Regions from separate parts of the Paenarthrobacter sp. MSM-2-10-13 genome, predicted to be linked through region 1. Evidence: riboswitches for the same ligand, from Rfam matches in the RefSeq annotation. Region 1 holds a riboswitch; each other region holds the start of a gene.

Region 1 (2,256 bases):
AGCCTTGGGCCCGGGCGATGCCGAACCCGAGGTGCGGCCTTCGCCCCCGCCGGCTTCCTGCGACGGGGTTTCCTGGCCGAAGAACGGAAGTTCGAGGGCCGGCCCCAAAGCGCCGGCTGTCAGCACGAGGCCAAGGGCCCCCGCCACCACGGCCATGCGCTGGCTCATGTGTTTGACCGAAGCCGCCTTGCGCAGGGCGGCCTGTGGTTCGCGGCCGAACGGCTCACGGCCGAACGAGGATGTGGCGCCAAAACCGGACTTGGTGGTGGGCGCAGCGGCTGGCTTTCGAACGTCCCGGCGGCTAGCCAATGATGCCGAGGCTGTAGCGGCTGCGGCCACCTGAGCCGGAGACTTGCCGCGCGGGGACTCAGCGTCCTTGCGCGGGGACTCCGTGGGTTCCGGCGTGCGCGCGGACTCATCGCGGGCAGTGACTACGGGAATGGCCGCAGTTGCGGGTTCCGGCGTTGCAGGCTGCACTACTGGAATAGCCGTGGTGGCGGGTTCCTGGCTACTGGATTCCCGTGAATCGGGTTTCTGGCTGGCCGGCGGAACGATGGGGATGGCTGCGGTAGGTGGTCCCGGTGTGGTGGACTTCGGAGCTGCCGCCGATTCCTCGGGCGCGAGTACGGCCCGGGCTGCACGCTCGCGCTCGGCTGCACGGATTTCCGCACGCGTGGTGGGTTTCACCGCGGCGGGCATGGCCGCCGTGGCGGGTTCCGGCGTCGTGCTTGACGTTCCGCTGACGGCGGCGGAATCTGCCGGCGCGTTGTCAAGGAATCCGCTGGGTTGGGCCCGACGGCGTCCGGTTGGCTTGGTGCGCTCGCCTTCAGTCTGGGCGCGGCGCGGCTGATCCATGGTTGGGGACATGGTGGTTGCCTCTCAACGCCTTCGAGGTTAGCTGTCGGGTTCGGACGAGGCCGTCCGGCCGCGCAAGGCGGCTTCACCCCAAGGGCTTGTGGGTAACAAGCCCGGGAACCTGGGTCCCCCGTCTCTGCCGCGGGTCTGGCGGATCCCGGATTGCGGCAGAGCTCGGCGTCAATCCGGAAGCGGCCCAGCGGAGATATGGGTCGCCCTACGACGGTACATGAGCCGGAAAGTAAAGTCACATTAATGTAACGGGCGGTAGTTCAGCCTAAGCGGTAGGCTTCTAGCGCTTAGGCTTCGGGGCCGGTGCTGGGCGGCACTCGCTGGGCCGCTCGACCAAGATATCCCTGGCCAACACTAGCTTCGGCGCGCACCGGCGGGTAGACATTGTCTATGGACCTGCCTGTGATGCCACCCGTCTCGCCCATGCTCGCCAAATCCGTTCCGACCATCCCCGAAGTTGGGCACTATGAGCCCAAATGGGACGGCTTCCGGACCATCGTCTTCAAGGACGGCGACGAGATCGTCCTGGGCAGCCGCAACGAGAAGCCCATGACCCGCTACTTCCCCGAGGTGGTGGATGCCCTCAGGAAGAACCTGCCGGACAAATGCGTGATTGACGGCGAAATCGTCCTGATCGAGGGTGGCCGGCTCGAATTCGAGGTGCTCCAGCAGCGGATCCACCCCGCCGACAGCCGCGTCCGTATGCTTGCTGAGAAGACCCCGGCGTCCATGATTGCGTTCGACATCCTCGCGCTAGGCGATCAGAACCTCATGGACAAGCCGTTCTCCGAGCGCCGGGCCATCTTGGAACGTGCGCTCGCCGAGGCCGAGCCGCCTGTGTATGTGACTCCTGCGGTGACTGATCTGGAACGGGCACAGGAGTGGTTCGTACAACTGGAGGGCGCGGGCCTGGATGGTGTGCTGTCCAAACCACTGGATGGGGCGTACCTCCCGAACAAGCGGGTGATGTTCAAGACCAAACACGAGCGCACGGCCGATTGCGTGGTGGCTGGGTTCCGCTGGCACAAGACCGCGAAAGTAGTGGGCTCCATGCTGCTTGGCCTGCACGATGACACCGGCCGGCTGCATCACGTGGGAGTAGTGGCATCGTTTCCCATGGCCAAGCGCGAGGCCTTGGTGGCTGAGCTTGAGCCGTATCAGATTGAACTCGACCAACACCCGTGGGGCGAATGGGCCAGGCAGGACGAGGCTGCCGGGGGTTCACGCATGCCGGGCGCCCAAAGCCGCTGGAGCGGGGGCAAGGACTTCTCCTTCGTGCCCCTGCGCCCCGAGCTCGTGATCGAAGTGAAGTACGACTACATGGAGGGGGACAGGTTCCGGCACACCACGCAGTTCCGCAGGTGGCGGCCGGACAGGACCCCCGGGAGC
Region 2 (2,256 bases), on a different contig from region 1:
AGGTCGAAGGACAGGTCCAGGTCTATATAGGCAAGCAGCGGTGACGCGGAGGACAACCAGATCTTACGGAGGGAGTTTCCGCGGCCCCTTCGATCAAGACGGACCACCATAAGCTCGGGGAATTCCCTCGCCAGGCGTTCGGCGATCCGCAGGGTGCCGTCCGTGCTGGCGTTGTCCACCACAGTGATCCGGAAGGTGTGCGGAAGAGTGTCTGCAAGGTGCCCGTGTAGCCTGCGAACGTCTTCTTCCAGGCGGACTTCCTGGTTGAACACGGGTATGGCGATGTCCAGGACGGGAGCCAGCGCGGGTGTGCTGGCGGGAGGGCCTTGCACCGTCCTATGCAGTGCTGGCCGGGGAGCTGTGAGCGTCATATGTCCAGCATGCAACGGCCGATTATGTGGGCTTTAGGCGGAGGCTGTGACCGCGCTGTGAACCACGGGTGGCGCCTGTGAACCATGGGCAGCGCCTGTGAACCACGGGTGGCGCCTGTGAAACAGCAAAAGCCGCACCCGTTCCCGCCATCCGCTCCAGTGGGTACTGGGGCGGACGGCGGGAACGGGCGCGGCAATGAAGCGGTCTGGCTAGTACCAGTTGTTGGCCAAGTGGAAGCCCAGAGCGGCGGACGGGGATCCGTAGCGCTCCTTGATGTAGTTCAGGCCCCACTTGATCTGGGTCTGGTAGTTGGTCTGCCAGTCAGCACCAGCGGAGGCCATCTTGCCGGCCGGGAGGGACTGGACAATGCCATACGCGCCGCTGGAAGCGTTGGTGGCAGTTGTCCTCCAGTTGGATTCCTTCTCCCACAGGGTGTTCAGTGCGGTCATCTCAGCTGCGCTCCAGCCGTAGTTGCCCAGGATGCTGGCGGCGTAGGCCTTGGCGGCGGCGGGGTCGTCCACGGCTTTCGGGGCGGCTGCGGCAGCTGCAGCTTCCGCAGCGGCGGCGGCAGCAGCGGCGTCGGCGGCTTGCTTGGCTGCAGCGTCAGCGGCAGCCTTCTCAGCTGCGGCTTGGGCGGCAGCGGCGTCGGCGGCTTGCTTGGCTGCAGCGTCAGCGGCAGCCTTCTCAGCAGCGGCCTGGTCAGCGGCAGCCTTGTCGGCAGCGGCCTTCTCAGCAGCTGCCTTGTCCGCGGCAGCCCGGTCAGCTGCGCCCTTGGCGGCGGCAGCATCCAAGGAAGCGGAGATTTCAGCTGACTTGTTGGCGCTGACCTGGGCAGCAGCCTGGGTCCCGGCAACGCGGCTCGCCTCAGGGAGAGTCAACGCGGCGTTTGCGGCGGTTCCGAGCGATGCAACACCCAGTGCGGCTGCAACAACGCCGGCTACGACTGACATGCGGTGGCCGGACTTACCCTGGCGGGCAGCGTTCTTGAGGACGGACTGCGACTTGGTGAGCGGTGCGTTGTGTTCGTCGCGGTGACGCGCAGAAGGGCGCGTCTGATCGTTAAATTCAGACATGTTGTGTGACCTCTCAGCGCCTGCGGAGTTAGCTGTCGGGTTCGGATGAGGTCATCCGGCCGCGCGTCACGCTGCGGCTTCACCCCTAGGGCGGCACATTGCCAGGCCCGGAGACTGTGGGTCCCCCGTCTCTGCCTCAAAGAAGAACGGACTCCGGGAAGTGGCAGAGCTCGGCGCATCCCGGATGTGGGTCCTTGGGGAAACCCACCCTTTCGACGGTACAGGAGGTTTCTTCAGAAGTCACATTTAGGTAACAGAGATCACGACGCCGGTGAGTCGCCTTGCCGGCGTGCCTGACTTTCTCCGGTGCTTACCGTGGGAAGTCGCAGCGCGAACTCAGTGCGCCCGGGCCTGGACGTCACCTCCACGGTGCCACCATGGGCGGCAACAATCGAATCCACAATGGAAAGGCCCAGTCCCGAGGTGCCTTCAGAACCCGATCTCGCGGCATCAGCGCGGGCAAAACGGGAGAAGATCCGGCCTTGGAAATCGACCGGAATGCCCGGGCCGTTGTCCGTGACTGTTACCACTGCGCTGCCATCAGCAGAGAGCATGACGCCTGTCACCACGGTGGTGCCGGGATCGGTGTGTTTGCGCGCGTTGGACAGCAGGTTGGCAAGCACCTGGTGCAATTGCGTTACATCGCCGCGAACCGTCACAGGTTCATCGGGGAGCTGGAGGTGCCAGATGTGATCCGGCGCCATGACCTTCTCATCGCTGACGGTTTCGATCACCAACTGGGTCAGGTCAACGTCCTCGACTTTCACGGGCTGGCCCTCGTCCAGGCGCGCCAGCAGAAGAAGGTCCTCCA
Region 3 (2,256 bases), on a different contig from region 1:
CGGTGTTGCGCTTGCCGCCACCGGGCTTGCCCTGACTGTCGGCCTGCCGGCCACCAGCCCGGTCATGGCCACCTCGGAATCGGGCCAGACCGAGTCCGCCCTCGCCGTCGCAGCCCCCGCGGGCAGCCAGCCCGAGGTTTCCGCGGCAGCGTCGGCAAAGATCGACTTCAGCCGAGCCGCAGTCGCCACTGCCGCTGACCCCGATGGGAAGTTGAAGCAACTGCTCAGCGCCCAGTCGGCCGGAAGCATCCAGCGCGCGTCATCCGTTGGCACCATGGCCAGCCCCCTTGACACACTTACCACGGCATCGCCCTTCGGCTACCGTGTCAGCCCCCTCACGGGCGGCGCCGGCGACTTCCACCGGGGCCAGGACTTCGTTGCCCAGTGCGGCACCGCTGTCCACGCAGCAGCAACCGGCAAGGTCACTTTCGCCGGATGGCACGAATATGGCGGAGGCAACCGTGTGGTTATCGACCACGGCAACGGCCTCGAGACCACGTACAACCACCTGTCGTCCTTCACCGTCCAGGTGGGACAAACCGTCAACCGTGGCGATACCGTCGCGCTGAGCGGCACCACGGGCGCTTCAACCGGCTGCCACCTCCACTTCGAGGTTCAGGTCAACGGTGAAGTAGTAGACCCCATGGGCTGGCTCTAACCAATCTGATGGTCGCCTCTCGCATGTGCGGGACATCCCGTGACCTGAATGTGACATTTGCGTTCAACTGTTGTAGCGTACAGAGCGCATCGGCTTTTTAGGGGGCCGGTGCACTTGAGTGGATTGCCTAGCTCTGCCACCTCTCAAGGTCCGTTCGCATAAATCGTCTGGCAGGGGCGGGGGAACCACTTCTGGTCTTCGTGAGAAGGCCTTGGGGTTAAGTCGCAAAACTTCCTTGGAAGCGGCGCGGCCGGATGACTCCCATCCGAATCCGACAGCTCACCTCGCAGGCATTGGGAGAGGCTACCTACGTGTCATCACGCACTACCCCTGCGCGCCATCGCGCCCAAACGGTTCGCACGAACCCGTTGAACACGCTTTCCAAGGCTGTATCCACCAACGCCGGAACCATGAGCCGTCAGGCCATCGTTCTGGCCGCAGCCTCAGGCCTCGTCCTCACCGTCGGATTGCCCGCACAGGCAGCCGACGCCGATGTTTCCAAGACTGAAGCCTCCAGCACCCAGCAGCTGGTTGTAACGGCAGTGGTTACCGCAGAGCCAACAGCCACCGTTTCCTTCGAGAGCCCCACCGTGGCCACCAAGGAAGCCCCCAAGGTAGTCCAGCGCGCAGCGCAGGTTACCGAACGAGCAACGGCCACCACGGACGAAGCCCCTGAAGCCGTGACGGCTAAGTCCTCCGAGGCCAAGGACCCGGCTGCCAGCGCAGCTGCTTCCGGCCTTGCTGCTATTGCCTACACCGGCATCGGCTCCCCGTACGTTTGGGGCGGAACAACACCTAACGGCTGGGACTGCTCCGGCTTCACCCAGTGGGTCTACGCCCAGGCAGGCATCAGCATCCCCCGCGTGAACGCCTGGACGGCTATGACGCCCACCAGCACTCCTTCTCCCGGCGACCTCGTCATGCAGAACGGCGGAGCCCATGTGGGCATCTACGTCGGCAATGGCATGATGATCAGCGCTTTGAACCCCGGCCAGGGAACGCTGCTGCACTCCGTAGCGTCCACCGGCACCTCCTCGTTCTACACCCTCCGCTAGAAACAATCCGGCTCGGGGTGGGCCGGCATGCCCGCAATGCCGGTCCTACCCGCTACCCGTGTGCACCCAACGGCGCTCGGATACGAAAAGAGAAAATCATGACCAGTGCAAACAAGCTTGCACGGCACCGCGCTGAGGCCCCCAAGACCAGCTCGCTTGCCGTCATTGCCAAGGCTGTCAGCTCCAACGCCGGTGGCGTTGGCCGCCAGGCAGCAGTGATCGCCGCAGCTTCAGGCCTGGTCCTGACCAGCGGCATCGCGGCCAACGCAGCCGAGACCAACGTTGATCGTGAGTCGACCTCCACGTCCACATTGGACGTCCAGTCCGTAGTGCAGGCCACCATCGCGGCCGACTCCACTGTGGCTATCTCTTACGAGCGTCCCGTGGTCACCACCGTGGAAGCTCCGGCTCCCGTTGTGGTGGAAGAAGCGCCGGCCAAGGTTGAAGCAAAGGTTGAAGCCACGGAAGCACCTGCGGTTGCCGCCAAGGCCGCTCCTGCAGCCAACGCCACCGTGGCCGTCAGCAACTCAACCCCCGCTCCAG

Evidence for each region. A riboswitch is a leader RNA that binds a small molecule or an ion and turns the genes downstream of it on or off. The one in region 1 is predicted to bind cyclic di-AMP.
Region 2: another riboswitch for cyclic di-AMP. It lies ahead of HAV21_RS20190 (hypothetical protein); the one in region 1 lies ahead of HAV21_RS16455 (hypothetical protein).
Region 3: another riboswitch for cyclic di-AMP. It lies ahead of HAV21_RS10120 (C40 family peptidase); the one in region 1 lies ahead of HAV21_RS16455 (hypothetical protein).

What each region holds. Positions count from the first base shown of each region.
Region 1 is NZ_JAAOXO010000009.1:106,253-108,508, reverse strand. Features, by position in the region: gene HAV21_RS16455 (hypothetical protein) at 1-867, opposite strand, end outside; cyclic di-AMP (ydaO/yuaA leader) riboswitch at 870-1,018, opposite strand; gene HAV21_RS16450 (ATP-dependent DNA ligase) at 1,258-2,256, shown strand, end outside.
Region 2 is NZ_JAAOXO010000014.1:90,303-92,558, reverse strand. Features, by position in the region: gene HAV21_RS20195 (glycosyltransferase) at 1-371, opposite strand, end outside; gene HAV21_RS20190 (hypothetical protein) at 582-1,445, opposite strand; cyclic di-AMP (ydaO/yuaA leader) riboswitch at 1,451-1,631, opposite strand; gene HAV21_RS20185 (HAMP domain-containing sensor histidine kinase) at 1,706-2,256, opposite strand, start outside.
Region 3 is NZ_JAAOXO010000003.1:396,568-398,823, reverse strand. Features, by position in the region: gene HAV21_RS10125 (M23 family metallopeptidase) at 1-658, shown strand, start outside; cyclic di-AMP (ydaO/yuaA leader) riboswitch at 797-965, shown strand; gene HAV21_RS10120 (C40 family peptidase) at 970-1,713, shown strand; gene HAV21_RS10115 (NlpC/P60 family protein) at 1,812-2,256, shown strand, end outside.